DNA from 2 places in the Janthinobacterium sp. HH102 genome. Region 1 is predicted to be linked to the other one. Evidence: predicted binding sites of a transcription regulator. Region 1 holds the regulator's gene; the other holds the start of a gene.
The links. The regulator FliA, encoded in region 1, starts transcription of late flagellar genes. The targets are predictions, from matches to a motif close to CTAAAGTTTNNNNNNNNNNNGCCGNTA.
Positions count from the first base shown of each region.

Region 2: the regulator FliA is predicted to act here: its motif matches at 7,414-7,440, upstream of JAB4_RS18085 (FlxA-like family protein).

Region 1 covers NZ_CP062062.1:5,201,797-5,216,805, reverse strand. The annotation lists gene flhA (flagellar biosynthesis protein FlhA) at 1-1,096, shown strand, start outside; gene flhF (flagellar biosynthesis protein FlhF) at 1,410-2,738, shown strand; gene JAB4_RS23745 (antiactivator of flagellar biosynthesis FleN protein) at 2,731-3,594, shown strand; gene JAB4_RS23740 (RNA polymerase sigma factor FliA) at 3,640-4,371, shown strand; gene JAB4_RS23735 (flagellar motor protein) at 4,353-5,099, shown strand; gene motD (flagellar motor protein MotD) at 5,105-5,893, shown strand; gene JAB4_RS23725 (translation initiation factor Sui1) at 5,956-6,318, shown strand; gene JAB4_RS23720 (hypothetical protein) at 6,390-7,247, shown strand; gene JAB4_RS23715 (FxDxF family PEP-CTERM protein) at 7,397-7,960, opposite strand; gene JAB4_RS23710 (flagellar protein FlgN) at 8,389-8,856, opposite strand; gene flgM (flagellar biosynthesis anti-sigma factor FlgM) at 8,865-9,173, opposite strand; gene flgA (flagellar basal body P-ring formation chaperone FlgA) at 9,285-9,980, opposite strand; gene flgB (flagellar basal body rod protein FlgB) at 10,171-10,623, shown strand; gene flgC (flagellar basal body rod protein FlgC) at 10,626-11,027, shown strand; gene JAB4_RS23685 (flagellar hook assembly protein FlgD) at 11,043-11,741, shown strand; gene JAB4_RS23680 (flagellar hook protein FlgE) at 11,796-13,343, shown strand; gene JAB4_RS23675 (flagellar basal body rod protein FlgF) at 13,419-14,162, shown strand; gene flgG (flagellar basal-body rod protein FlgG) at 14,223-15,005, shown strand.
Region 2 covers NZ_CP062062.1:3,969,165-3,984,173, forward strand. The annotation lists gene JAB4_RS18050 (DUF1800 domain-containing protein) at 1-1,669, shown strand, start outside; gene JAB4_RS18055 (DUF1501 domain-containing protein) at 1,679-3,127, shown strand; gene JAB4_RS18060 (intradiol ring-cleavage dioxygenase) at 3,124-3,966, opposite strand; gene JAB4_RS18065 (hypothetical protein) at 3,924-4,094, opposite strand; gene JAB4_RS18070 (periplasmic heavy metal sensor) at 4,125-4,628, opposite strand; gene JAB4_RS18075 (response regulator transcription factor) at 4,822-5,511, shown strand; gene JAB4_RS18080 (ATP-binding protein) at 5,514-7,001, shown strand; gene JAB4_RS18085 (FlxA-like family protein) at 7,034-7,384, opposite strand; gene JAB4_RS18090 (PrpF domain-containing protein) at 7,553-8,791, shown strand; gene dcd (dCTP deaminase) at 8,827-9,396, opposite strand; gene JAB4_RS18100 (alpha/beta hydrolase) at 9,529-10,329, opposite strand; gene JAB4_RS18105 (HAD family phosphatase) at 10,388-11,095, opposite strand; gene JAB4_RS18110 (TSUP family transporter) at 11,117-11,878, opposite strand; gene JAB4_RS18115 (LysR family transcriptional regulator) at 12,030-12,953, shown strand; gene JAB4_RS18120 (N-acetyltransferase) at 12,957-13,478, opposite strand; gene JAB4_RS18125 (hypothetical protein) at 13,538-14,302, opposite strand; partial or broken gene JAB4_RS18130 (DNA internalization-related competence protein ComEC/Rec2) at 14,342-15,009, opposite strand, start outside.

The DNA.
Region 1 (15,009 bases):
AGCGGCGGCCGAAAAGCCGGCCGAAGCGCCGCCAGCCACGGTGGCGCCCGAGCAGGAAGAAGCCAGCTGGCAAGACATCATGCCCGTCGACACCCTGGGCCTGGAAGTGGGCTACCGTTTGATCCCCCTGGTCGACAAGACGCAGGGCGGCGAATTGCTCAAGCGCATCAAAGGCATCCGCAAGAAATTTGCCCAGGAAGTGGGTTTTCTGGCGCCGCCCGTGCATATCCGCGACAACCTGGAATTGAAGCCGTCCGCCTACCGCATCACCCTCAAGGGCGTGGAAGTGGGCGTGGGCGAAGCGTTCAACGGCCAGTTCCTGGCGATCAATCCCGGCATGGCCAGCGGCACCTTGCCGGGCCTGGCCACGAGCGACCCCGCGTTCGGCTTGCCTGCCACCTGGATCGACGCCAGCCTGCGCGACCAGGCCCAATCGATGGGCTACACGGTCGTCGATGCGGGCACCGTGGTGGCCACGCACTTGAATCACCTGATCACCTCGCATGCGTCCGAGCTGCTGGGCCGCGCGGAAGTGCAGTCGCTGCTCGACCACCTGGGCAAGGATGCGCCGCGCCTGGTCGAAGACCTGGTGCCGAAGATGCTGTCGCTGTCGACCCTGCAGAAAGTGCTGCAGAACCTGCTGGCCGAGGGCGTGCACATCCGCGACATGCGCACCATCATCGAAACCCTGGCCGAGCATACGGTCCATACGCAAGACCCGAACGACCTGACGGCGCTGGTGCGCGTCTCGCTGGGCCGCGCCATCGTGCAGCAGCTGTTCCCCGGCGCGGCCGAGTTGTCCGTGATGACCCTCGACAGCCGCCTGGAACGCCTGCTGATGCAGGCGATGGGCAATGGCGGCGACGGCGCCGGGATCGAGCCGGGCCTGGCCGACACCATCGCGCACCAGGCGGGCCTGGCCGCGCAGCAGCAGGAAGCGCTGGGCCTGACGCCCGTGCTGCTGGTGCCGGCGCCGCTGCGCGCCCTGCTGTCGCGCTTCCTGCGCCGCGCCTTGCCGCAGCTCAAAGTGCTGTCGCATGCGGAAGTGCCGGAAACCAAGACGATCCGCGTCACCAGCCTGGTGGGCGCGCAATAGTCGACAGCATTAGTACCGGGGTCAGACCCCCTCCAGCGTTAGCGCGGAGCTTTGCGTTAGCGTTAGTGGGGGTCTGACCCCCAGCTTCTCAGCCCTTGCTTTTGGTCAAATAAACATCAATTTCCTGCCGGCAAACTGAATAACGGGTACTTTCCCGTCCTGTTCCTTCGATCATTTCCTGCAAGCATCGCTAATAATAGAAACTGTCCGGGTGATCTGTGTCCATGTGGAAGACAGCACCCAAGCAACAGGAGTCGATGATGGTCACACAGTTCAGCCAATATTGCGCCACCCCCGCCTTGGGAGGCCGGTCATGAATGTGAAGAAATTTACGGGCGCCTCGTCGCGCGATGCGCTGCGCAAGGTGCGCGAAGCATTGGGTCCCGACGCCGTGATCCTGTCGAACCGCCAGACCGATGGCGTGGTGGAAATCCTCGCGCTGGCCAATGACGATGCCGCTTCGCTGGCGTCGCCGCCGGCAGCGTCGGAAATGGCCCAGCCCCGTCCCCAGTTGCAGACCCAGTTCGCCACGCCGCAGCGTCCGGCCGCCCCGGCCCAGCGCCCGGCCGCGCCCCGTCCTGCCGCGCCGCGCCAGGCAGCCGGCGAGCCAGTGGACATGGCCCGCATGCAGCAGATGATGGCCAGCGCGCTGGCGCACGTCAAGGAAAACGCCGCCGCCGAGATGAGCGGCATGATGAATGAAATCCGCGCCATGCGCGGCATGATGGAAACCCAGCTGGCGGAAATCTCGTGGGGTTCGACGCAGCAGCGCGAGCCGCAAAAAGCCGTCGTGCTGCGTGAAATGCTGGCCGCCGGCTTCTCGGCCAGCCTGGCGCGCTACCTGATCGACAAGCTGCCCGCCGGCCTCGACGGTGCGCAAAGCATGCGCTGGATCAAGACCGTCCTGAGCCGCAACCTGAACACGGTCGCCAATGAAGACGCCATGCTGGAGCAGGGCGGCGTGTTCGCGCTGGTCGGCCCGACCGGTGTCGGCAAGACCACCAGCACGGCCAAGCTGGCTGCCCGCTGCGTGATGCGCCACGGCCCGGAAAAGCTGGCCCTGATCACCACGGACGCCTACCGTATCGGCGCGCACGAACAGCTGCGCATCTACGGCAAGATCCTCGGCGTGATGGTGCATTCGGTGAAGGACGAAGCGGACTTGCGCATCGCCCTGAAGGAACTCAAGAACAAGCACACGGTGCTGATCGATACCGTGGGCGTGAGCCAGCGCGACCAGATGGTGACGGAACAGGTGGCCATGCTGTCGGGCGCCGGCGCCGACGTGAAGCGTTTGCTGTGCCTGAACTCCACGGCGACGCAGGAAACGCTGAACGAAGTGGTGCGCGCGTATCAAGGCAGCGGCCTGGCCGGCTGCATCATGACCAAGCTCGATGAAGCGGCGTCGATCGGCAACGTGCTCGACGTGGTGATCCGCCAGAAGCTGAACCTGTTTTATGTGTCGAACGGCCAGCGCGTGCCGGAAGACCTGTACCTGGCCGACCGCGGCTACCTGATCGACCGCGCCTTCAAGCTCAAGCGCGACTCGGCGGCCACGCAGTTTTCCGACGCCGAACTGCCGCTCCTGATGGCGCAGGCGGCCGCCCGCAACAATGAAGCGCGCGGGGTGCACCTTGGCTAATTTCGATTTCGACCAGGCCGAAGGCTTGCGCCGCATGCTGGCCGGCCCGCAGCCGCGCGTCATGACGTTCCTCTCGGCCACGCCGCAGGACGACAAGGGCGCCATGCTGGTCAACCTGGGCGCTTCGCTCGCCTATGGCGGCAATGATGTGCTGCTGCTTGACGCCAGCGGCGGCAGCGATGGCGTGGCTGCACGCCTGGGACTGGCGCACGGCGCCAGCCTGCGCGACGTGGCGCGCCAGCAGTGCGGCCTGAACCAGGTCATCCATCAGGTGCCGCAAGGCTTCGGCGTGGCCAGCCTGGGCGCGCGCAACCACCTGATGGACAGCATGGACTATGCGGGCGAGGACGAATTGCGCCGCCTGGGCAAGACTTTCGAGGTGCTGGCGCGCCAGAGCGGCATCGTGCTGGTCGACGGCGTCGTGGCCGACGAGGGCGATTGCTTCCCCGTGCCCTTGATGGCCTCGTCGGATATCGTGGTGCAAGTGTCGACCAGCGCCACCTCGATCAAGGCGGCGTACTGCCTGATCAAGCGCCTGAGCCAGGAACTGGGACGCCGTCCGTTCGGCATTCTCGTCACGGGCGCTTCCGAATCCGAGGCAAAAGTGGTATACGATAATATGGCACAGGCGGCGAGCCGCTACCTGGCCGTGAAGCTGACCTCGATGGGTTCGGTGCCTGCCGATGAATATCTGCACCGCGCGGCGCGCCTGGGCCGCAGCGTGGTCGATGCGTTTCCGCTGGCGGGCGCCTCGGTGGCGTTTCGCGGACTGGCCGAGCGGCTGGCCCGTTCGGCGGCGCCGGTGCTTGGCGGCACCTTGTACCAGACGGGGAGCCCGCACCAGTTCAGCGCCTGAATCGAACCGCAGCACCAGATAAGATGAGAAAACAATAAGCAGCCTATGTACACGGTCAAAGGGAAATCGAACAAGGACTATTTGCTGACGGAGCACATTCCGCTGGTGAAGCGTCTGGCGCACCATATGAAGGCGAAATTGCCGCCTTCGGTCGAGGTCGATGACCTGATCCAGGCCGGCATGATCGGCCTGCTCGATGCCATTAGCCGCTATGAAGAGACGCATGGCGCGCAGTTCGAGACCTATGCCGTGCTGCGCATCCGCGGCGCCATGCTCGACGAATTGCGCACCAGCGACTGGCTGCCGCGCAGCATGCGCCAGAACATGCGCAAGATCGAGGAGGCGATGAGCACCTTGCAGCAGCGCCTTGGCCATCCGCCGACGGAATCGGAAGTGGCGAAACTGCTCAAGATGTCGCTGGCCGACTACCAGGAAATGCTGGGCGACGGCGGCGGCCACCAGCTCGTGTACTACGAAGACTTTCATGACCCGGACGGCAATGACAGCTTCCTCGACCGCCACTGCGTGGACGAGGACAGCGACCCCTTGCGTTCCCTGCTCGATACCGATTTCCGGCAATCCGTGATCGATGCCATCGACGCGCTGCCACCACGCGAGAAAATACTCATGGGCCTGTATTACGAAGAAGAGCTGAACCTGAAGGAGATCGGCGCGGTGATGGGCGTATCCGAATCGCGCGTCTCGCAGCTGCATACCCAGGCCGTCGCGCGCCTGCGCGCAACCTTGAGGGAGCAGGCGTGGACTGGTCCAGCGTAATCGGGCTGGCGCTGGCGCTGGCGGGCCTGCTGGTCGGCCAGGCACTGGAAGGCGGCAAGATGGCCTCCCTGCTGCAGCCGGCCGCCTTTGCCATCGTCATCATCGGCACCTTCGGCGCCGTGCTGCTGCAAACGCGGTTGCGCACTTTTGTCCGCGGCCTGGAAATGCTGCGCTGGGTCTTCCTGCCGCCCGCCGACACGCGCGCCGCGCTGGCGCGCGATATCGGGCAATGGAGTCTGACGGCGCGCCGCGACGGCCCGCTGGCGCTCGAGCGCCTGATGGAAAACACGGCCGACCGCTTCAACGCCAAGGGCTTGCGCATGATCGTCGATGGCATCGCGCCCGACAAGCTGCGCCAGCTGCTCGACGTGGAAATTTCCGCCTATGAAATGGCCGAGCGCCAGGCCGTCAAGGTGTGGGAATCGGCGGCCGGCTATTCGCCCACCATCGGCATCCTGGGCGCCGTGCTGGGCCTGATCCACGTGATGGAAAACCTCACCGACCCGAGCAAACTGGGCAGTGGCATCGCCGTGGCCTTCGTCTCGACGATTTATGGCGTGGGCCTGGCCAATCTGCTGTTCCTGCCGGTGGCGAACAAGCTCAAGGCCATCGTCTCGCGCCGCGTGCTGCAGTATGAAATCACGGCCGCCGTGCTGTACGACATCGCCACGGGCGACCATACGCGCATCATCGAAGAGCGCGTGTCCAGCCTGCTGCACGAGCACTGATCATGATGCGGCGCGCGCGCAGGAAGTATGACGAGGAACCGGACAACCAGGACCGCTGGCTGATTTCGTACGCCGACTTCATCACCTTGCTGTTCGCGTTCTTCGTCGTGATGTACGCGATTTCGCAAGTCAACGAGGGCAAGTACCGCGTCTTCCAGAATGCCATCGGCCAGGCCTTCAGCCTGGAAAAGGGCGCGCCGCCCATCATCATGGAAGCGCCGCAGGCGATCCCGCTGCCGAACCCTGCCCTGAAACGCCGCACGGAAGCGATCCGCCGCGAGCGCGAGCACATGACGCGCCTGGCGCAGGACCTCACATCCACGCTGGCGCCGCTGGTCAAGGAAGGCAAGGTGCGGGTCACGCAGACGAGCCGCGGCGTGAGCGTGGAAATCAATGCCAGCGTGCTGTTCGACCCGGGCGCGGCGCGCCTGACGGCGGAATCGGACCAGGCCCTGCGCGCCGTCGCCGTGCTGCTCAAGGATGACACGCACGACGTGCAGGTGGAAGGGCATACGGACGTGCAGCCGATCAGCAATTCCAATTTTGCCTCGAACTGGGAATTGTCGGCCGCGCGCGCCAGCGCCGTGGTGCGCCTGTTCATCGCCAGCGGCGTGCAGGCGTCGCGCCTGACGGCGGTGGGCCACGCCGACAATATCCCCGTGGCGCCCAACGAAACCCCGGAAGGGCGCGCGCGCAACCGCCGGGTCGCCGTGACGATCCTCTCGGGCATCCCGGAAACGGTGACGGAAGTGCCGACGGCGCCTGTGGCGCCGGCACCGGTTCCCGCCAACTGAACGCCGCCGCTTGCTACAAGCGCGGCCATCTTTCCTTTATTTCTACCTATTATCTCTCCATCATGAAAAGCAGCTCCCTGGGCGGTCTCGTCTATTCCACTGAAACGGGCCGCATGTGTCCCGCCTGCCGCCAGCCGCTGGCGCAATGCGCGTGCAAGGCGCAAGCCAGGACGGCGCCGGCGGGCGATGGCGTGGTGCGCGTGTCGCGCCAGACCAAGGGCCGGGGCGGCAAGAGCGTGACCGTGGTCAAGGGCTTGGCGCTGGACGCCATCGCGCTGGCCCTGCTGGGCAAGCAGCTGCGCACGCAATGCGGCTCGGGCGGCACGGTCAAGGATGGCGTGATCGAAGTGCAGGGCGACCATGTCGAAACGGTGATGGCGGCGCTGGCCAAGCTGGGCCACCAGCCGAAAAAGGCCGGCGGCTGAGCGTGCGGAGGCGTGCGGCCTGCTGCCGTGCGCCTGTGGTAACGTGCTTTTCCTTTTATGCGCCACCTCATATGAACAGCAAACTGACCGGTATCGCCATCGCCGCTGCCATCGCGGCAGTGCTGGCGCTCGTGTACTGGCCCGCACCCGATGGCGGCGCGCCGGACGCTGGCGCCACCGCTGCCGCCAGCGCGCCGGCGGGACGCAGCCTGGCGTCGTATTTGAATATCGACGCCACCCCGGTCGCCGATGCCGCGCCCGTTGTCGTGTCCCTGGCACAGCGGCTCGAACGCCTGGGCGCCAGCGGCAAGCCGGAGGACGCGTATGCGGCCTACAACCTGATCGACGACTGCATCGTCTTCCAGCGCGAAAACCGCTTGCCGGGGATGGAATTCGAGTTGGGGCGCGAGATGACGGTGGAAGAAAAAACCGCCCAGCAGCAGCTGTGCGCGGGTCTGACGCAGCGCCAGCGCGAGGACCGCCTCGGCTACCTGGCCACTGCCGCGCAAGGCGGCGTACCGGGCGCGGCTACCCTGTTCCTGTCGGAAGGTCCGTTCGGCGACCGCAGCGCGCTGCGCAACCGTCCCGATGATCCGCTGGTGCAGGCATGGAAGCGGCAAGCCATCGCCCAGCTGACGGCGCAGGCGGATGAGGCGGAACTGACCAGCGTGTCGACCCTGATGATGGCCTACCTGCGCGATGGCGATGTGGTGCAGAAAGACGCGCCGCAAGCGTATGGCTACCTGCTGGCCCTGCGCATGGTCTACGACGACATCCTCACGCCCGGCACCACGAATCCCTACCAGGACAGCTACTGGCACTGGCTGCAAAACGAGTTGACACCCGAGCAGCAGGCCGCCGCCCTGATCAAGGCGAATGGCATCGCCGCGAAATTCCGTCAGCATACGGGCCGGCACACGCACGGTTGAGTGCGTAGACCAGCCCCTGCGCAGGGTGGCCCCTGCACAGGCTGGCCCGTGCATAAGCCAGTCCGTGCATAGGCCAGTCCGTGCATGGCGTCGCCGCACCGGCGCCAGGTCTGCCAGCTACGGCAGTGCTTGCAGGCGCCGGGTGCGGGTCAGGCAGCCGTCTTGCGGCGCCGTACGCTATACCCGATCAGACCCAGTCCTGCCAGCAGCATGCCGTAGGTTTCCGGTTCGGGCACGGCCGTGGTGATGGAAATGTCCAGCACGGAATCACGCACGCCGAGGCCGCTTGCTACCAGGGTATAGGTGCCAGGTCCCAGCAGGCCGTTGAAGGTGGAATGGGCGAAGCTGCCCAGTACGCCCGTGAACGTATCCGATTGCACCAGGTTGTTGCTGGAGTCGAACAAGTCGATGTTGACCCCGGTCAGGCGGGGACCGAATTCACTGGCACCCGTGACCAGCCAGGCGGCGTTGCCCGTGAACGATTGCACGCCGCTGCCGACCGTAAACGTGGTCGTTTGCAGCAGCGAGCCGCGCTCCGTCGTGAAGGTGTCGACGAACAAGGTGTCTTGCGCCAGCAGCGGCGTGGCCACCACGGCCGTCGATACGAGATGGTTGTAGAACACGGCTTGCGTCTCGGCCTGCGCGGCTGGCGCCAGCAGGGTGCAGCCGAGCAGCAGCGCCGCGCCAGCCTTGGTTACTGAGAGAGAGTTCATATCATGCTCCTGTGTACTTGCAGTTGAAGTGGTGTGCGTCATGGCGCAGCGCAAAAGCGCAAGCCGGACGCGTGCAATGGATTAGCTATGCCTGCGGGAATGATGTTCGTGTCGGCGAGGAAAGTCCCACCATGTATTGGTGCGGCGTATGCTAGGGATTAGCATATAGTCATCATTCCCCTCAAGTTTGAGCGTGCTCAAATGTGTGGGCGTGAAGGGGGGGCGCTGTTGTTTCTGCGTGCGGCGTTGTGGCGGGAATGCGGGCATGCCGGCTCCGCCGCAGCCTCCCTGGAGGAGGCGGCGCGGCGGTGATGTGCAGGATGGTCGTGATATGGGGCCGCTGTTCGGGACGGCGTCAGGCGGGCAACAATGGCTTATTGCTGTGCCTGTCGCTGCTGTTGCCTGCGCTGGGGGAAGACGGGAGGCGCTTAGCCGATGACGACGCGCCGGCTGGCCGTGTTTGCCATCGGTTGGCCGCTGGGACCGTAGAAATTGCCGCTTTGGGCAGTGGGACGCATGGCGTTCAGGGCGCCTTGCGTGTGCAGCATGTGTTTGTTGACCAGCAGGCTGTTCAGCCGGTTCTGCTCCTTCGCTTCGCGCGTCGTCTCGAGCAGGGCTTTCCACAGGGGCGCCGCCTCGGCGTCGCTGGTGCTGACCAGCCAGTCTTCCATGCCCGCTTCGGCGGCCGTGAAGCCCGCCGCCGCCAGCGCCTGGTGGCGTTGCGCCGCCAGCTGGCTCAATTGTCCGACGAGCGCCGTCTTGCGGGCCGTGAGCTCCGTGATTGCATCGATGTCAGCCGCAACCAGATGCCGCTGTTCTTCTTTCATCAATGCCAGCAATGTGGTCATGAGCTGTTGCTCGTCGCGCAGGCTGGAAAACGGAGTCACTGATTGCATGAGGTAACCTATCTATTTCGTGAGTGCAGCAAGTCCTTGACCGTGTCGAGGAGACCGTCCGCCACTTTTTCAGAGTTGACCTGGAACTGGCCGTCGGCGATCGCCAGCTTGATGCGTTCGACTTTCTTCGTGTCGAACACGGCGCCGCTGCCGGCAGTTGCACTGGCCGCTAATGCCTGTCCTTGCGGCGACAGGCGTACATTGTCCGACGTTGTCGGTGTTGCCTGGGCTTTCTCGGCATTCCGGGCGCCCGAGGTATTCGCGGGCGCCACCGGCAGGCCGGGATTGCTTTTAATGGTGTTATCGGTAATTTTCACAGCGTGATCCTCGTCTGGTCGAAGTCAAAAAACTCCGGGATATGTGTCTTTATCGGCACCTTCTGCCGAAACTTTAGTGCGCCAGACCACAATATCGCTGTCCATCCGAGTTTAAAAGGCGACCTCCACCATGCCGCCAGCCCGCGCCACGCCGCTGATCTGCTGGCCGCTCTGCGTGCGCACCTGTACCGTCTGACCGTCGCCGGCGCTGCCGATGGCGCGTCCTTCTGATGCCACTTGGAAACCGTTGCCGCTGGAAACGACGCGCACCAGCTGGCCCTGCATCACCACCGGCTTGCGGCGCAGGGTGTCGAGGCGCATCGGCGTGCCTGGCGGCAAGGAAATATTCGTGCTGGCGCCCACGACCTGGGCCATGTCTGTGGCGATGCCTGCCGGCAATGCTGCCAGGTCGCCCTGCATCGTCACCAGCTGGCTGGCATCGATGGCTTGCCCTTGCGCCAGCGGCACGGCGCTGGCCACATAGTCGCCCACGACGGCCACGTTCGCCTGCAGATAGATGGTCCAGTTGGAGGGGGCCGTGCAGCGCACGCCCACGGTCGTCTTGCCCCAGGCGCGCGCGCCTGGCGCCATGAAGGCTTGCGGCGCGGGGCAGGCGGCCAGGTTCAGGCGCGGATCGACGGCGCCGACGGTGACCGTCACCTTGCCCGGCAAGCCGTTGCTTTGCACTTGCAGGAATTGTTCCACGCTGTTGCGCAGCGCTTCCGGCGTCTGCCGGCCGGCGTTTTGCGCCTGCGCCAGCAGTGGCAGGGCGGCAAGAGCGAAGAAGAAAGCAAGCGGTGTTTTCATGGTATAGGCCTCTGGAATAGTGCCATGATAGTGCGCGCCGCCCCGTTTGAAGCGACGATTAAGGGGTAAAAGTACGGTCTGATCCGGCGATGGTCTTGCCGGCGGGCGCCGTACTATGTTTCCTGTCATCACTATACCGCCATCCTTCCGCCATCTCAGGCGCCAGTGGCAGATCTTTCCGAAGCCTGACATGATAGGGAAACTCGACGATTACATGCGCTTCAACGAGACGGCGCTGAGCCTGCGCTCGACGCGCCAGGAATTGCTCGCCTCGAATATCGCCAATGCCGACACGCCCAACTACAAGGCGCGCGACGTCGATTTCGCCAGCGCGCTGAAGGGAGCGATGGCGCGCAAGGATGGCGTGCAGCCGGCCCTGAAGGGCACGGCGCCGCAGCATATGCCGGGCAAGGGCGTCGCCGCCGCCGTGGGTGGCAGCACGGGCGGCAAGGTCGAGACCCTGGCCGACGGCACGCCGCTGCTGTACCGCGCGCCGGCCCAGGGCGCCGTCGATGGCAACACGGTCGACATGGACCTCGAGCGCAATGCCTTTGCCGATAACGCCATCCGCTACGAGGCGGCCGTAACGTTCCTCAACTCGCAGATCAAGGGCATGCTGACGGCCATCCAGGGAGGACAATAATCATGTCGCTATTTAATATTTTCAATGTTTCCGGTTCGGCCATGAGCGCCCAGGCGCAGCGCCTGAACACGGTGGCCAGCAACCTGGCCAATGCCGACAGCGCCACCAGCGCCACGGGCGAAGCCTACCGCGCCAAGCAGGTGGTGTTCGAAGCCGTGCCCATGGCCAACGGCGCCACGGCCGTCAAGGTGCAGAAGGTGATCGAAGATCCGTCGCCAATGAAGCTGGTCTACGACCCGAAGAATCCGCTGGCCGACGAGAAGGGCTACGTCACCATGCCCAACGTGAATACGGTCGACGAGATGGTCAACATGCTGTCGGCCTCGCGCTCGTACCAGACCAACGTGGAAACCATGAACGCGGCCAAGTCGCTGCTCCTGAAAACCCTCACCATCGGCCAATAAGGCTGACTGACCATTATGGCAACCATCGATACGAGCAAAACCGTCACCACCGACCTGATGGCGACGATGAATCCGAAGAAGACGACGGCCGCGAAGGGCAGCGTCGAGGAAGAAACGAACAAATTCCTGACCCTGCTGGTGACCCAGCTGCAAAACCAGGATCCGATGAACCCGCTGGACAATGCGCAGCTGACCAGCCAGTTGGCCCAGCTGTCCACGGTGACGGGCGTCAACAAGCTCAATACCACGCTGGAAACGCTCAAGACCAGCTACCAGCAAGCCGAATCCATGCAGGCGGCCAATATCATCGGCCACGGCGTCTTGACTGCAGGCAAGAGCATTAACCTGAGCAAGAGCGCGGCCCTGCTGGGCGTGGACCTGGCGACGCCGGCCGACAGCGTCAAGGTCACCATCTACAACAGTACGGGCAAGGAAGTCCATTCCATCGACCTGGGCCCGCAGGACGCGGGTACCTTGCCGCTGGGCTGGAACGGCTCCACGGCAGAGCTCGACAAGGACGGCAAGAACATCGTGCTGCCTGACGGCGCCTATACGTTCTCGGTGGAAGCCAAGCGGGGCGGCGCCAAGCTGACCGATGCGGCGGCGCTGATGTTCGGTTCGGTCGCCAGCGTGTCGACGGGCGCCGGCGGCGTGAAGTTGAATGTGCCGGGCGTGGGCAGTATCACCATGGCCGATGTGAAACAGATTTTGTAAGCCGCTCATTTGTAGCGTAGACCCTCTACCCCTATTTTCTACCAGGAGAACACAATGTCTTTCCAACAAGGCCTGAGCGGCTTGAACGGCGCCGCCAAATCGCTGGACGTCATCGGTAACAACATCGCCAACTCGGCCACCGTGGGTTTCAAGCAATCGCAGGCGCAGTTCGCCGACATCTATGCCAACTCGCTGTATGGCGTGGGCGGCAACCAGCCCGGTATCGGCGTGTCCGTGTCGCAGGTGGCGCAGTTGTTCAACCAGGGTAACCTGGAAAGTTCGTCCAATCCGCTCGACATCGCCATCAACGGCGGCGGTTTCTTCCGCACCAGCGTGAACGGCGCCATCCAGTACTCGCGCAACGGCCAGTTCCAGGTCGACAAGAACGGTTTCATCGTCAATGCCCAGAAAGCCCAGCTGACGGGCTATCCGGCCGATGTGAACGGCAAGATCCTGGCCGGCGCCACCGTGCCGCTGCAGATCGACCCGTCCGACATGGCGCCGCAGGCGACCACCAAGGTCGATACCCAGGTCAACCTCGATTCCAATTCGGCCATGCCGACCGTGGTGCCGTTCACCGTGGGCGAGCAAAAGTCGTGGACCAAGCAATTCCCCGTGCCCGTCTACGATTCGCTGGGCAACTCCCACACCATGTCCAATTTCTACGTCAAGACGGGCACCAATACCTGGGATGTCTACACGGCCACTGACGGCAAGGAAATCACCAGCGCGAAAGTGGTCGCCGCGGCGCAAACCGATGCCGCCTCGCTGGCCGCGCGCGCCGCCTATCAGGCCGCCGTCACGGCCGTGCCGCTGGTGCCCGCCAATATCACGGCCGCCGCCGTTGCCTATGGCAATGCAGCCGGTGTCGCCATACGCACTGCCGCCGCCGCGGCCGGCGCCAGCCCGGCCCAGCTGGCCGCCATCAGCGCCACCTATGGCAGCGCCGTGCCCAACGGCGTCAATTCCAGCCTCACGCCGGACCAGATCGACAGCAGGATCTCCGCGGTGACGGAAGTGCCCGCCGTGAAGTCGGCGTCGCTGGTGTTCAACAGCGTCGGCAGCCTGGACAAGGCCGCCATGCTGGCCCTGACGCCGCCGCAAACCCTGCCGGTGACGGTCAACCTGCCCGTCTTCCCCGCCACGGGCGCGAACGCGAATCTGGCGATCAAGGTCGACTTCACCAATTCGACCCAGCTCAGTTCGTCCACCAGCGAAAAGCGCACCGTGGCCGATGGCTATGCGGCTGGCCAGCTGGATCGTTTCGTCGTGGGTTCCGATGGCGTGATCCAGGGCCAGTACAACAATGGCAAGACGCGCGACCTGGGCCAGGTGGTGCTGACCAAGTTTTCCAATCCGAATGGCCTTGAGCCGCTGGGCAACAATGCCTGGGCGGAAAGCTCGACTTCAGGCAGCCCGATGACGGGCGAGCCGAGCTCGGGCGGCCTGGGCGACTTGCGCGCCTCGGCCGTGGAAGTGTCGAACGTGGACCTGACGGCGGAACTGGTCAACATGATCACGGCCCAGCGCGCCTACCAGGCGAATGCGCAGACCATCAAGACGCAGGATTCCGTCATGCAAACACTCGTCAACCTGCGTTAATAGTATCGGGGTCAGACCCGCCGGGTCTGACCCCAGCTTTCTGCCTTGGGTTGAAGGCAACAGGAGAAATAAAAAATGGACCGTCTCATCTACACCGCCGGCTCCGGCGCCAAGCACATCCTGGACAAGCAGGCGACCACGGCGAACAACCTGGCGAACGCCACCAGCACGGGTTTCCGCGCTCAGCTCGACTCGTTCCGCGCCGTGCCCGTGGTGGCCGACGGCATGATGCCGACGCGCGCCTTCGTCGTCGATTCGACGGTCGGTTCCGACTTCACGCAAGGCCCGATGCAGCACACGGGCCGCGCGCTCGACGTGGCCGTGGAAAACGGCGGCTGGATCGCGGTGCAGTCGGCCGATGGTTCCGAAGCCTACACGCGCAACGGCGCCCTGAAGCTCAATGAAAACGGCATGCTGCAGACGCAGTCGGGCCTGATGGTGCAGGGCGATACGGGCCCCATGGCCATTCCGCCCGGCGTGACGGTGGCCATCGCCAGCGACGGTACGGTGGGCACGATATCCACGGACGTGCCGCCAGGCCCGTCGACGGTGCTGGGACGCATCAAGCTGGTCAACCCGCCCGAGCAGCAACTGGTGCGCGGCGACGACGGCCTGTTCCGTCTGAAGGATGGCACGGTGGCGCAGGCCGACCAGGCCGTCAAGCTGACCACCGGTGCCCTGGAAGGCAGCAATGTCAGCCCCGTCGACTCCATGGTCAGCATGATCGCCCTGGCGCGCCAGTTCGAAACGCAAATGAGCTTGTTGAAGAATGCCGAGAATAACGCGGCGAAAGCCACCCAGATCCTCGCTTTGAATTGATGGGGGCGCCCGCATAATGGTCGCATAGAAATAGTCTAGCGCTGTTATTGGAGAAAAATCATGATTCGTTCCCTTTGGATTGCCAAGACCGGCCTGGAAGCGCAGCAGACGCAGATGGACGTGATCGCCAATAACCTGGCCAACGTCAGCACCACGGGCTTCAAGAAGTCGCGCGCCGTGTTTGAAGACTTGCTGTATCAAAATGTGCGCCAGCCGGGCGCGCAATCGTCGCAGCAGACCCAACTGCCATCGGGCCTGCAGATCGGCACGGGCGTACGCACCGTGGCTACCGAACGCATCCATACGCAGGGCAATCCCCAGGCGTCGGGCAATTCACGCGATGTGATGGTCAACGGCACGGGCTTTTTCCAGGTGCTGCTGCCGGACGGCGCCACCGCCTACACGCGTGACGGCTCCTTCCAGACCGATGCCAACGGCCAGCTCGTCACTTCCGAAGGTTTCGTCATCCAGCCCGCCATCACCGTGCCGACCAATGCGCTGAGCCTGACCGTGGCGCGCGACGGCACCGTCTCCGTCACCTTGCCCGACACTGTTGCGCCATCGCAAATCGGCTCGCTGCAGCTGACCACCTTCGTCAATCCGGCCGGCCTGGAATCGAAGGGCGAAAACCTGTACATGGAAACGGGCGCCTCCGGCGTGGCGCAGACCAACACCCCGGGCACCAACGGCGCCGGCGTGCTGATGCAGGGCTATATCGAAACGTCGAACGTCAACGTGGCCGAGGAAATGGTCAACATGATCCAGACGCAGCGCGCTTACGAGATCAACAGCAAGGCCATCACCACGTCCGATCAAATGCTGCAGAAATTGTCGCAACTTTAATTTT
Region 2 (15,009 bases), 1.2 Mb from region 1:
GCCTGCGGACATGAAGCCGGGCGAGCCGGCAGTTCCCGCAGAAACCGTCCCGCCGCCCCCACTGACCACGCCACCGGCCGCGAAGGTGACGACATTTACGCGCCAGCAGGCGTCACGCTTCCTGGGCCGGGCCACGTTCGGGCCGAATATCGCGGCCATCGATGCACTGGCCGCCAGCGACAGCAACGCCTGGTTCCAGTACCAGTTTTCCAGACCGCAAAGCTTGCATCGCAAATATCTCGATGCGAAATTTCCACCAGCGGACACGACGGCCAGCAAGGCCTTGCCTCAGAATTTTTATGAATCATTCTGGCAGCAGGCCGTAGGCGGCGACGACCAGTTGCGACAACGCACGGCGTTTGCCTTGTCGGAAATTTTCGTCATTTCCACGCAAAACGAAGCCGTGTGGCCGCACGTGCGCGGTGTTGCCAGCTATTACGACATGCTGGGACAACATGCTTTCGGCAACTTCCGCACCTTGCTGCAAGGCGTCGCCACGCATCCGATGATGGGTCTGTATCTGTCGCACCTGCGCAATCAGAAGGAATCGGCAACGCGTACCCCGGATGAGAATTTTGCCCGCGAAATCATGCAGTTATTTACGATCGGCCTGTATCAGCTGAACGCTGACGGCAGTTTGAAATTGTCCGGCGGCAAGCCCATCGATACCTACTCGCGCGACGATGTGAGCGGCCTGGCGAAAGTATTGACAGGCTGGAGCTGGGCCGGACCAGACCAGGCCGCTAACCGTTTCTTTGGCAGCGTGGCCGATCCGGACCGCGACTGGAAACCGATGCAGAATTACACGGCCTTCCATTCCACCGGAGAAAAACGTTTCTTGGGAGTCAGTATTTCGGGCGCCACTACCGGCGAAGCCGACCTGGCGCAAGCCCTCGACACTCTGTTCAACCACCCGAATACAGGCCCCTTCTTCGGCCGCCAGCTGATCCAGCGGCTCGTCACCAGCAATCCCAGCCCCGCCTATGTGGGCCGGGTAGCGGCCGCGTTTGCCAATAATGGCGCTGGCGTGCGCGGCGACATGCAGGCGGTGCTGCGTGCCGTGCTGCTCGATCCGGAGGCGCTGGCCCCGGCCGGCACAACCTTGCGTACGGGGAAATTGCGCGAACCGCTGGTACGCCTGGGCAACTGGATGCGCGCCTTTAACGCCAAGGATGCAGCTTCGCAATACCGCATCTATTACCTGAGCGATCCGCTCACGGGCCTGGGCCAGAATCCCATGAATGCACCCTCCGTCTTCAATTATTTCCGTCCCAGCTATGTCCCGCCCAATTCGCCGCTGGCCGCCGCCAGTCTGGTGGCGCCGGAAATGCAGATCACGGCAGAGCCGTCCGTCACCGGCTATCTGAACTTCATCCAGGACGCCATCAGCGGCGGCGTGGGAGAAAATGCCTCGGTGAAGGCGGACTATGCGGCCGAGCTGGCCCTGGCCGACCAGCCTGCAGCCTTGCTCGACCGCGTCGACCTGCTGCTCTTGGCCGGCAACATGTCGACCAAGCTGCGCGGCACCATCCTGTCCACCGTCAATAGCGTGCCGATTCCGGCCGCCACCGGCAGCAATGCCGCACAGGTCAACCTCGCAAGAACCTACCGCGTACGCCTGGCCATCTTCCTGTCGATGGCCTCGCCTGAATACCTGGTCCAGAAATAAGGAAGCCGCATGTCCCATCTCCCCCCTTTTTCCCGCCGCCGCTTCCTCGGCTCCATGCTGAGCCTGGCCGGCAGCACGGCCGCGCCGTTCGCCCTCAACCTGGCAGCCATGGGCCAGGCTGCCGCCCAGTCGGCCGATGACTACAAAGCGCTCGTGTGCCTGTTCATGGCTGGTGGCAACGACGCCTTCAACACGGTGCTGGCAACCGACACATCGTCCTGGAATGAATACACGCGCCTGCGCAACACGGGCAGCAATGATTCGATCCACCTGCCCGCCGTCGGTGCAGCCGGTGGCGTGTTGCCCATCGTGCCGGCCACCGTGCAAGCGGGACGCAGCTTTGCCCTGCATCCCGCCCTCGTTCCGCTGAAAAGCCTGTTCGATGACGGCCGCGCCGCCGTCGTCGCCAATGTGGGCACCCTGATCCAGCCAGTTACCCTGGCGCAATATAAGGCGGGCGGCGTGGCCCTGCCGTCCAAGCTTTTTTCGCATAACGACCAGCAATCGACCTGGCAGTCGGGCCTGCCGGAAGGCGCCAGCGTGGGCTGGGGCGGACGTCTGGGCGACTTGCTTGGCGCGGGCAACAGCAACGCCATGTTCACGGCCGTATCCGCGGCATCGAACGCGCTGTTCCTGAGCGGACGCCAGGTGCGCCAGTTCCAGGTGGGCCAGGCCGGTGCGGTGCCGATTCGCAATATCGATCTCAGCGGCAGCCTGTTCGGCACGGCGCAGGGGCCGGCGGCATTGCGTGAAATCATCACGACGGCCGGCAGCGACCTGATGGAACAGGAACATGTGGCCACGATCGGGCGCGCCATCTCCAGCCAGAGCGTCCTCAGCGGCGCCATGCTGGCGGCCGGCGCGGGGGGCGTGCCGAATCCCCCGCCCTACGTCAATCCGAACACAGGCGCGTCCGGCGTCAATCCGCTGGCCGTGCAATTGCAGACGGTGGCGCGCATCATCGGCGGACGCGGCGCCCTGAGGGTGAAACGGCAAGTATTTTATGTGACCCTGGGCGGCTTCGACACGCATGACCGGCAAAAGGCGCTGCATGCCGACCTGATGGCCCGGCTGGCCCATGCGCTCGCCTACTTCGACACGACCCTGGCGGCCCTGCAGGGCGCGGATCTGCGGCGCCAGGTGACGACCTTTACGGCGTCGGACTTCGGCCGCACCTTCAGCAGCAACGGCGATGGCACGGATCACGGCTGGGGCGCGCACCACTTTGTCGTGGGCGGCGCCGTCAAGGGCCGCGACATCTACGGCACCTTCCCCGTCACGGGCCTGGGCCATGAGCTGGACGTCGGTTCCGGCGCCCTGCTGCCGACCACCTCCGTCGACCAGTACGGCGCCACGCTGGCCAAGTGGTTCGGCGTGGCCGACAGCCAGCTGGCCGAGGTGTTCCCGAACATCGGCAACTTCAGCCGGCGCGACCTGGGGTTCATGACGACAACTTAACCATTGACGGCGATCACCAGCGTGACGACATAGCCATCCGTGGCATTGCCCGTCACCGTGGCCATCTGCAGGCTGGTGCCGTCGCTGAAGACATTGTCGCTGGCATAGCTGATCTGCGCCAGGTTGCGCACGCTGGCCGTGTAGCCGCTGGCCGTGTAGGCCTCATTCAACGTTGCCATTGGAAAAGTGAATTGCGAGGTCTTGATGCGGTTCGAGGCAGAGGCCGCCTTAGCCAGGCTGGGATAGACCTCGACATGCACGTGCGGCATGCGCCCCGCATAGCAGCCGGGAAAGATCGTCGTGAAGCTGAGGTTGCCGGCGCTGTCCGTTTCCTGCACGCCGCGCAGGTAATTTTGCGCCGTCACGCCGCTCGAATACAGCGAATACAGGCCGTCGCGGTCGCAATGCCATACATACACGGCGTAACCGGCCAGGCTGGCGCAGCTGCCGCTGGCGTTAAGCAACTGCAGCTTGATGGTGAGCGGCACACCCGCCGCCACACCCGTGGCGCCATTAAAACTGGCGCGGATATCGCTGCGCACGACACCCGACTGGTTCAGCACGTTAATGATGCTGCCGCCATAGGTGTTCGTGCCATCGGCAGGATACGGCCCGCCCGTTTCCTCGGGAATCACTGTGCATGCGCCCGTGCTGGGTGTCGTGACCCCAGCGGCGCCGCTGCCTGCCGCCGCGCCGCTGGCGTCCGACCCGCCGCCGCAGCTCATCAGGGGCAAGGTGGCGGCGCCGGCCAGCAGCCAGCGCAGCACCTGTCGCCGCTCGGCCGCCTGTTGCCGCATCATTTCGAGGTCGGATGCCAGACCGTGATCATGTAGTTCCATAGATATTCCATCAAGTGGGGCAAGCCCGCCAAGGCGGGATTCAGGCTGGCGCACAGGTACAGCGCCTGCGTCGCATGGCGCGAGAGCGCCTGCAAGCTGCTGCCCGGACGCAAGGCATGGATGCGCATGCTGGCTCTCCCTGCGCTCGCGCCTGCCGCTTACTCGGAGCGCCGGAGGTCGCGCGGACCCTGGCGGCTGTCGTGCCGCTGCTGCACCTGCTGGCGCTGTGCCGCCGTCAGCACGGCCAGCAATTGCTGCTCCAGCCGCGCATGCTGCAAGCTGATCTTCGCCATGGCTTGCGCCGCCGTGTTCGCCAGCGCGCTGGCTTGCGCATCGTCGTAGGCGCTGGAGGCGGCCAGCGCGCGCAGCTGCTCGTGGGCCTTGAAGGCGATCTTTTCCTGTTCCCGCAGCAAGGGCGCCTGGGCGTAGGTGGCGGCAAAAATTTTATCCTGCTGCGCTTCGCTCAGGTCGATGCCATGCAGGAACGGCGGCAAGCCTGGCGCGCCGGGTCCGCCTGGGCCGTGACGGAAGCCGGACGGCGGCCCCGGCATGGCGCGCGGCGGCGGGCCGGACGGCGCAGCTTCCTGCTGGGCCAGGGCGAGCAGCGGCATGCTGCAGGCGCACAACAGCAACAGGGATACGGCGATACTCAGGTATTTCATCGGGCGTTCCTTTCGTGGAGATCAGCGCTGATTGTCGGCGTCTGGCGTGTAAAGCAACGTCAGGGCCGCGTAAAAGCGTGTAAAGGAAGCTGCGCAAATGTAAGCGGACGTATGTAAAAGCGGGTAAAAGGGCCCTGAACCGCGCCTGTTGACTGCTATCATCGGGCGATATTCACCCGAAAAAAGCACAGGCATGAGCAAGGTTTTGTTAATCGATGACGACGTGGAACTGGTCGGCATGTTCCAGGAATACCTGACGCAGGAAGGTTTCGATGCCCGCGCCGTGCATGACGGCGAAAGCGGCGCGGCCGAGGCGCTGACGGGCCTGTACGCCATCGCCATCCTCGACGTCATGATGCCGCGCATGAATGGACTGGAAACCCTGCGCCGCATCCGCGCCGGCAGCAACCTGCCCATCCTGATGCTGACGGCGCGCGGCGACGATACGGACCGTATCGTGGGCCTGGAGCTGGGCGCCGACGATTACGTGACGAAACCGTGCACGCCGCGCGAGCTGACGGCGCGCATCCGCGCCATCCTGCGCCGCGCGCAGGCGGCGCCGCACGACAGCTCGGGTCTGGCGCCGCTCACCGTAGGGCAACTGACGATGTGGCCGGAACAGCGCCGCGTTTCCTGGGCCGGCGCGCACCTGGAGCTGACAAGCACGGAATTCAACTTGCTGGAAGTGCTGGTGCGCCATGCGGGCAAGCCCGTCAGCAAGAATCAATTATCGGAACTGGGTCTGGGCCGTCCCATGGCCCGCTTCGACCGCAATATCGACGTGCACTTGAGCAGCCTGCGCCGCAAACTGGGCAGCCTGGCCGATGGCCGCTCCTGCCTGCAGACCGTGTACCGTCTCGGCTACCAGCTGATCAAGGAGTAAGCGTGGGCCGTCTGTTCTGGAAGTTTTTTCTATGCATCATGCTGGCGCAAGTGACCGCCACCATCGGCATCGGCGGCACCTTCTGGCTGAAAAACCGGGCGGCCCAGCAGGAGCGGGCCCTCGACATCGACACCAGTCCGCCCGCGCAAATGATCATCGAGGCCGCCAGCGCCACCCTGGAAGCGGGCGGCAGCCAGGCCTTGCGGCAATTCCTGGGCAAGCTCGAGCGCATGCGCGTGTTTGCCGTCGATGCGCGCGGACACGAACTGATGGGCCGCGCGGTGCATCCCGCCATGCTGGCCAAGGCGCGCGCCATGCTGGAGCAAAGCCAGGCCCATCCCGTCGTGCGCACGGTCACCGGCAGCGACGGCCAGCGCTATCTGCTGTTCCTGCCCTCGTCCGAACGCTTCCGCAATGCCGAAGCAGGCGCCGCGCGCGACACGCTCAACGCCGTCGCCATGAGCGGCCCGCGCGCCATGGGAGCCGGTCCACGGCCCCACGAAGCAGGCACTGCGCCGCCACGCGGCGAATTCGGCCGCGGCCCGCCCCCGCGCATGGACACGCCCTACCGCACCTTCATTCCCCTGGGGGCGGCCATTGCCGCCAGCCTGCTGTTTTCTTTCCTGCTGGCCTGGTATTTTGCGCACCCCATCCGCGACCTGCGGCAAGCGTTCGAGGCCGCCTCGCACGGCAATCTGGCGCCCCGTTTTCACGCCAGCGGCAAGCGCGGCGATGAATTGACGGACCTGGGCCGCGATTTCGACCGCATGACGGGCCGCTTGCGCAGCCTCATGGAAAGCCAGACACGTCTGCTGCATGACGTCTCGCACGAGTTGCGCTCGCCGCTGGCACGCCTGCAGGCCGCCATCGGCCTGGCGCACCAGCAGCCGGAAAAGATGGCCGCCTCGATGCAGCGCATCGAACGCGAAAGCGAACGCATGGATAAACTGATCGGTGAACTGCTGACGCTGTCACGGCTGGAAGCCGGCGCCGGGCAAACGGGAGCCGGGCACATGCACAGCGAAGACGTCAGCATCGCCGACCTCGTGCACGACATCGTGGACGACGCCCGCTATGAGGCGCGGGCACGCCAGTTGAACGTCGAACTGGCGGGCGATGCGGCCATGCCCGACACCAGCGTCACGGGCCAGCCAGAATTGCTGGCGCGCGCCGTGGAAAACGTGGTGCGCAACGCCGTCAAGCACAGCCCCGATGGCGGCACGGTGGAAGTGGAACTGTCGCGCATGTCCGACTGGCTGCGCATCGCCGTGCTGGACCGGGGCCCCGGCGTGGCTGGCGCGGACCTGGCGCGCATTTTCGAACCGTTCTTCCGCGCCAGTAATACCCAGCACAGCACGGATGGACACGGCCTGGGCCTGGCTATCGCCCGGCACGTCATCAACGCCCATGGCGGCCGCATCGGGGCCAGCTTGCGCAGCGGTGGCGGCTTGTGCGTGGAAATGTTGTTGCCTGTCAAAACGCCAGGCTGACCTGTCGGCAAGCCTGGCGCGTGGATGTGTTGTTACGCCTGCGTATCGATGATGCTGCCCAGGGTCGACGCGCTTGACCTGGCGGGACTCGCCACGGTCTCGGCACTGCTGGCCGTTTGGGAATCGCCTTGCGCCGCCTTCTGCGCGGCTGCCGCCTGTAGCTGGGCAATTTGCGCCTGCAAGGCCTGGATTTGCTGCGCCAGCTGCTGCTGCAGCTTTTGCGACGCGTCCGTCTGCTCGCCCTTCTGCGACTCCGTCAACTGTTTTTGCGCCGCCGTGATCTGCTTTTGCAGCGCCGCGATCTGCGCACTGCTGCCCGCACTGGCGCTGCCGGCCGCGCCGACTGTACCGCCTGCGCTGCCGGAACCGATTGCCGCTACCATATTGCCTCCCTGATTATTCAACACCTTATTATCGGCGCGCAAGGTACTCAATACAGGGCGGCAAGTGTAAAGGCGGGTAAAGCCATGTAAAGACGCCGCGCGCACCATCCAATTGCACACCAGCAAGAAAAACTGGCACACTGGCGCTTCCTGCCTTGACCACGATCCATGATGATGACGCCCCTGCTGCCCGCCCTTCCCGACCTCGTGCCCCGCCAACGCTGCGGCGTGATCGAGTTTCCCGTCCACCACATGCGTGGCGGCACATCGACGGGCCTGGTCTTGCACGGGGCCTGCGTGCCGGCCGAGCAAACGCTGCGCGAGGAATTGCTGCGCCACCTGATGGGCGTGCCCCAGTCCGGCCGGCAGCCGGGCAACCGGCAAATCACGGGCATGGGTCGGGGCGCGCCCACCAGCAATAAAGTCTTCCTCGCCGAGGTGGAACAGCATGCGGGCCAGCCGCGCCTGGTCAGCACCCTGGCCCAGCTGGCTGGCGAACACGGCGATATCGACTGGAGCGTGAACTGCGGCAATATGTCGTCCGCCCTGCAACTGTGGGGACTGGACAGCGGCGTGATCGAGGCGCTGGCCATCGGCGCGCACGATATCGATATCCGCAACACCAACACGGGCGTCATCACCACCTCGCGCATGGCGCGCGAACGCGACGGCAGCTTTACGGCCGCCAGCATTCCTGGCGTGACCGGCAACTTCCCCCGCGTGGACCTGTTCCTGCGGCAGCCGGCAGGCGCCAAGACGGGCAAGTTATTACCAACAGGCAATGCGCAGGATGTGGTGCACGGTTATGCGGTCTCGTGCGTGGATGTGGCCGTGCCCATGGTCATCGCGCCAGCGAGCCAGTTCGGCAAGACGGCGCACGAGTCCATCGCGGAACTGGAAGCGGACACGGCGTTCATGCAGGCGATCCGCCAGGTGTGGAGCGCGGCGGGTCTGCTGATGGGCTTGCGCAAGCGCGATGGCGGCTTGATGACGTTGGCGGAATTGGAACGCAGCGAAACCATCCCCAAGTACTGCATCGTGGGGCCGGCGGCGGGAGAGGGAAATATTGCTGTGCGCTACTTTACGCCGCAATCGGGCCACGCTTCGCTGGCCGTCTCGGGCGGCTGCTGCCTGGCGGCCGCGTGCCTGATACCGGGCACGGTGGCGCATGCGCTGGCGCGCGGCGTGCCGCCAGTCAAGCAAGCGGAAACAGAGATGGAACTGGGCATAGCCAACCCGGCCGGCATCCTGGACACCACCATCGTGGCGCGCCAGGACGGGGTGACGGGCAACATCGCCATCGACGGCGCGGCCTACCGGCGCAGCGCGCAAATCTTGCTGCGCGGCCATGTTCCCCTGTACCAGCCGTCAACGGCGCTGAAGGCGTGGCTGCTGAAACAGATTTAAAGCAGGACTGGCGCCCTGCCCGTTCCAGCAATCAATCAGGTCTTCGGCAATGTCACGCCCACCTGGCCCTGGTATTTGCCGCCGCGGTCCTTGTACGAGGTTTCGCACACTTCGTCGGATTCGAAGAACAGCACTTGCGCCACGCCTTCGTTGGCGTAGATTTTCGCCGGCAACGGTGTCGTATTCGAAAACTCCAGGGTCACATAGCCTTCCCATTCCGGTTCGAACGGGGTGACGTTGACGATGATGCCGCAACGCGCATACGTGCTCTTGCCCAGGCAAATCGTCAAGACGTTGCGGGGAATGCGGAAATATTCCACGGTACGGGCCAGCGCGAAGGAATTGGGCGGGATGATGCAATAACCCTTGCCCGACACATCAACGAAGTTATTCGCGTCAAAATCCTTGGGATCGACGATGGTGGTGTTGATGTTGGTAAACAACTTGAACTCGTCGGCGCAACGGATGTCATAGCCATAGCTGGAGGTGCCGTAGGAAACGATGCGGTTGCCGTCGCGTTCCTTGACCTGGCCCGGTTCGAACGGCTCGATCATGCCCGTTGTTTCCGCCATGCGGCGTATCCATTTATCGCTTTTAATCGTCATCGCAGCAGTATCTTTCTAGAATATCGAATGGCGGGGGCGGCGCGCCAGGTGCAGGCGCGGCCCGAATGGCAGGATTTTACGCGAAAATCCGCCGCTGTTGGCCCCCATCCCCTGAAAATCCTTGGCGGAAGGCTATTGTTTCGCCAGCAATGCCGTGATCATCTCGCGCACCACTTGCGCCGTCAGTTCCGGGTTTTCCATGGGAAACAGATGGCCGCCCGGCACCTGGCGGAAAAACTTGCCGACCAGTTTGCGCGTGGCCGTCAAGCCCGCCTGGCGGCATTCCACCGATTCCGTGCCGCCGATAAAGCCGATGGGCACGGGAAACCCATCCTTGACGAGGCCGCCGATATGGTGCGGCAAGCTGCGGTAGACCTGCGTTTCCACTTCGCGCGTAAAACGCAGCTGCACCCCGTCCGGATGGGGAGCCAGGCCGCTGTCGATGTAATCGCGCAAGACTTGCGGCGCCCAGATGGCGAACATGTCCTTGGCCGCGAAGTGTTCATACGCGGCTTGCGCATCGGGCCACAGCTTGCGCCGCCTGGCGGAAAAACGCGAGGGGGAAAACCGCTCGCCCAGCGCCGTGTTGCGCGCCAGGCGCACCAGCAAGGCGCGCCAGCCCGCCACCACGGGCGAATCGAGCAAGACCACGCAACGCACCAGGTCGGGCCGCTGCTTGGCCACCATCACGCTGAGCATGCCGCCCAGCGAATGGCCGACGAGGATCACGGGCGCGCTGTAGCGGCGTTCCAGGTCGTCGATGTACTCGCGCACCAGCTCGGGCCAGCCCGTGCTGACGGGGTAATCCGGATCGTGCGCATGCATGTCGAGCGCCTGCACGGTGTAGTGCTGGCCCAGCAAGCCGAACAGCTTGCGGTAGGTGCCGGCAGGATAACTGTTGGCGTGGGCAAAGTGCAGTTGCGGGAGGGTCATCGTGGAACGAGGCCGGTGAATGCGATAGGCAATTGTAATGGCATGCCGGCAAGACGGATCAGAGGAAGACCTCTAATTTGCGAGCTGGCAGCGGGCGCGCTGGCGCCATGCCGGGCACGAACGAGGCCAGTACTTCGCCCAGCTCGGCGTTGGAATCGACCACGCAAAAAGCATCGTCAAACGCATGGTGGCGGTTCATGGGATTGCGCACGACGATGCATTCCAGCCCGGCCGCCCTGGCGGCGCGCAAGCCGCGCGGCGAGTCTTCCACGGCCACGCAGTCGGCGGCGGCCAGGCCCAGGCGCTGCAAGCCCAGCCGGTAGCCGTCGGGCGCCGGCTTGCTTTCGCCATACATTTCGCGCGTCAGCACGAAGTCGAAGTGGCTGAGCAAGCCCGTGGCCGCATGGCTGATGCGGAAATGCTGTTCGTAGGCACTGGTGACCACGCCCATGGCCACGTGCGGGCGCAGCGCCGCCAGCACTTGCCCGATGCCGGGGATGGCCAGCTGGCCCGCCTGGCGCAGGCGTTGCGCAAACAGCACGGTGCGCTCGGCCCGCAGGCGCTCGACCAGTTCGATGGCATGGCCCTGCCCCAACAGCAGATGCCAGGCGCCGTAATTATTGTCCAGGAACCAGTCAAAGAATTGCTTCGGCGTCAAGTCTATGCCGTAGGGCAAGAGCAAGTCGCGGTTGCTTTCGTAAAACAGCTGCTCGGTATCGACCAGCACGCCATCGTTGTCCCACAGCACGCCCCGGATGGTTTTCATGGCTTGTTGTCGTTCAAAAACTTACTTGAAGAAGATGTCGTAGGACAACTTCACGATCAGCAGCACCAGCAGCACGAGGAAGAGGATGCGCACGAAGGCGGCGCCGCGGCGCACGGCGATCCAGGTGCCCGTCAGGGCGCCCAGGATATTGCACACGGCCATGGGCGCCGCCACCGCATACACCACGTGGCCGGCGGGAATGAAGAAGGCCAGCGCGGCCACGTTGGTGGCGATATTCACCAGTTTCGAGCAGGCCGAGGCGAGGATGAAATCGAAGCCGAAGACGCGGATGAACAGGAAAATCAGGAAACTGCCCGTGCCCGGCCCGAACAGGCCGTCATAAAAGCCGATGGCGCCGCCGATGACGATGGCGAGGACGCGTTCGCGCGGGCCAATGGGGCGCGCTTCGCGCGTCGTGCCGAAATCCTTCTTGATGAAGGTGTAGATCGCCATGATGATGATCAACACCAGCACCATGGGGCGCACCACTTGCTGCGGCACGTAGGACACAGCGGCCGCGCCGATGAAGGACATGACGAAGGCGCTGGCCACGGCGGGCAGCACCAGCAGCCACGGGATGTGCACCTTGCCGACAAAGGAGCGGGCGGCGAACGTGGTGCCGCAGGCGGACGCCAGCTTATTCGTGCCCAGCAAGGACGTCGAGGCCATGTTCGGCATCAGGTTGAACAGGGCCGGCAGCTGTATCAGCCCGCCCCCGCCCACGGCGGCGTCGATCAGGCCGGCAAAGAAGGCGAATAAACACAGCAGCGAGATGGTCAGCATGATAGGCAATATGGAATGGGCGACAGCGGCAGTATAGGCGGCAGTCACTTTTTCGGATGCAACTTCAAATTGCGGAAAACGCAATCAGCCGTAACGCTTGACGGAATGCGCCCCATGCGGTCTACTGGCCTCTTTTGCCGGGAGCGACGCGATGTCGATGAAACTGATGTGGGAGATCCGCGCCTTTTGCACCGTGGTGGAAAAGCGCAGCTTCATCCATGCGGCGCGCATGCTGGGGCGCTCGCCGTCGGCCGTCACGCGCGCCATCCAGTTCCTCGAAGACGCCATCGGCGCCGAGCTGATCCTGCGCACGCAAAAGCAGTTCACCCTGACGACGGCCGGCGAAACCTATTACGCGTCGGCCAGGCACTTGCTGGAAACGCAGGCCGAGGCGGAAGAGCAGCTGGCAGAGCTGAGCAACTCGCCGCAAGGCTGGGTGCGCCTCTCGGCGCCGGAAATTTTGTCGCTGGGCTTCCTGCCGAAAGTGGTGGCGCAATTTTCGCGCGACTATCCGAACGTGTCCGTGGACATCCATTTCTCGGACAAATCGATCGACCCCATCCAGGAAAAGCTCGATTTCGCCATCCGCGGCGCCTTCCCCCAGTCGAGCGAGCTGATCGGCTATCCCCTGTGGAATTACCGCCGCTACATGTACGCCTCGCCCGACTATATCGCCCACATGGGCGCGCCCGAGGAACCGGAAGAGCTGGCCGGCCACGACGTCATCATGCACTCGGCCCCCCGCATTTTGCGCGACTGGCATTTCGTTTCCACCGAGCGCAACGTGCGCTACCAGGTGCAGCCCCGCTTCCGCTTCACTTCCGGCATCGCCACCTTCCAGGCGGCCCTGGAAGGCGCTGGCATCGTGCGCCTGGCCAGCTGGCTGGCGGAACCGGCCGTGGCGGCAGGCACCCTGCGCCGGGTCTGCACGGCATACCGGCTGACCTCGTCGAAGGAGCTGGACCCGAGCATCCATGCCGTGTATGGCACGTCGAGGATGGCCAAGGGGGCAAGGTTATTTCTGGAATATGTGCGGCAGCGAGGGCTGGAAATACCCGATGAACGGGCAAGTTAGCATCTATTTCGCGGCGATGACGTCGCTATACACGGCGAACTGCGCGCCGTCGAAAACAAAGGCGGCCACCTCGCGCATGCCCAGTCGTTCATGCGCACGCAGCGAGCCGATATTGTCGCGCCGGATGAACAGCACCGCCTCCGCGCCCCCATGCCGCGCACGCATGGCAGAGTACAACAGCGCCAGCAAGCCCTGCCCCCGCTCCGAGTCCGCGATGCAGACGGGGCCATACACATAGGCCTTGTCACTTCCCCGATACGCGGCCAGCATGGCCAGCACCACGGGCGCCTGCGCGGTGGCAGCTGCATTGCTGAACAACACGCCAACGACAGGCCCGTCGGCTGCGCGCCGCGCCACAATGACGGGCGATTCGCCATCCGCCATGCTGGCCACCTTGTCGCGCGAAAACTCGCCCGTCAGGCTGCCGCCCTGCGAGGGGGAATTAGCTTGCAACAAGGTCGTGATGGCGTCGATGTCGGCGGCCTGGGCCAGGCTGATCAGATAATGGCTGCTTAAATGGAACAATCAACGCTCCTCGATTGGGTTCTTCCGTTGAGATGCTGCTGAAGCGAATATGAAAACAGCTAGTGTGCAACTGCACAGTCCGCCACCTTGCTGGCCTTGGCGGCATCGGCCACCTGTACGGCGCTGCGCTTGACATCTCCCCACAGGTAAAAGATGAGAAAAATTCCCACCAGTGGAAAAATAAAGTGCAGGACCTCGTACTTTTTTTGCAGTGCAGGACACTCTTCGCCAGCGCAGCTCTTCTTTCGCCATAGCCCCACCACGCCGTAGCGACATAAATAAATAACTGCGTTCATCGTCACTGCGAGTATCCACACTATCGAAATAATAAGGAGGCTGAATAACCATTGTCCGATATTCGGCAGAAAACTCGTCGTCAGCACGTCCGAAAAGACGAGCGACAATAACATCCCGGTGCTAATTGACACTGTATGCGAGATGCCATGTATGACAGGCACCAGCACTTTCTGCCTGAAAAAAAGCCCCCACTCGGCAGTCAACAACATGGTGCATGCCACCAGAAAAAGGACAAGATTGAACAAGGGCGCTGGAATATCCTGGTAATGCACAATGAATTTGCGCTGTAGCGATTTGGCCATATCATTGAAAGGCTGATCACTCGTAAATTGCAATCCAAACAAGATCAAGCCAGTAAACAAGCCGCTCGCGATACCAATACCCGTATGCTGTATCGCCTGCGCCAACGCTGGCGAAATCCCCTCCACATAACGTAACCCTTGATCCCACCGAATCGAACGCAAGCGCCGGTAAGCAGCGTCGGCCTTCGCCAGCAAGCGCTCGAAGGGATTGCATTCATCGCACATAATGGGTCTCCTGTCCGGCATCCGATGCGGCGCACTACCTTATCGCCCATGCCAATACCGTGGCCGGCTGGCCCGGTACAACGTCGCGTCGATATCGTCGCCAAATTCCAGCACCACCGCCCCCGTCACATCCGTGCGCAGCCGCGCAATGCCCATGTCGCCATAGCGCGCATACACTTGCGGCTTCGGATGTTTGTAGCGGTTCCGGTGCCCGACCTGGAAAATCGCCAGGGCCGGATGGACGGCGTTCAGAAAGGCCGGTGTCGACGAGGTGCCGCTGCCGTGGTGCGGCGCCAGCAGCACGTCGGCGGCCAGGTCGCCATCGGCCGAGCGCGCCAGCAACTGTGCTTCCTGCGCCGCCTCGATGTCGCCGGCCAGCAAGATGGCATGCTTGCCTGCCGTGATTTTCACGGTGCAGCTGCGGGCGTTCGGCGTCAAGCTGATGTCCGTGCGGCTGGCGGGCAACGGGTGCAGCATGGCAAAGTGCACGCCTTCCCAGGTCCAGCTTTGACCGGCCACGCAATGCAGATACGGACGCCCGGCTTGCCGCCGGGCCTCGACGGCCGGATGGCCATCGAACAGCGACGAGGCCAGCCAGCCCACGTCTATGTTTTCCAGCAGAGAGATAGCGCCGCCCGCGTGATCGAGGTCACTGTGGGAAATGATCACGCCGTCGAGCGTAGCGATGCCCCGTGCGCGCAGATACG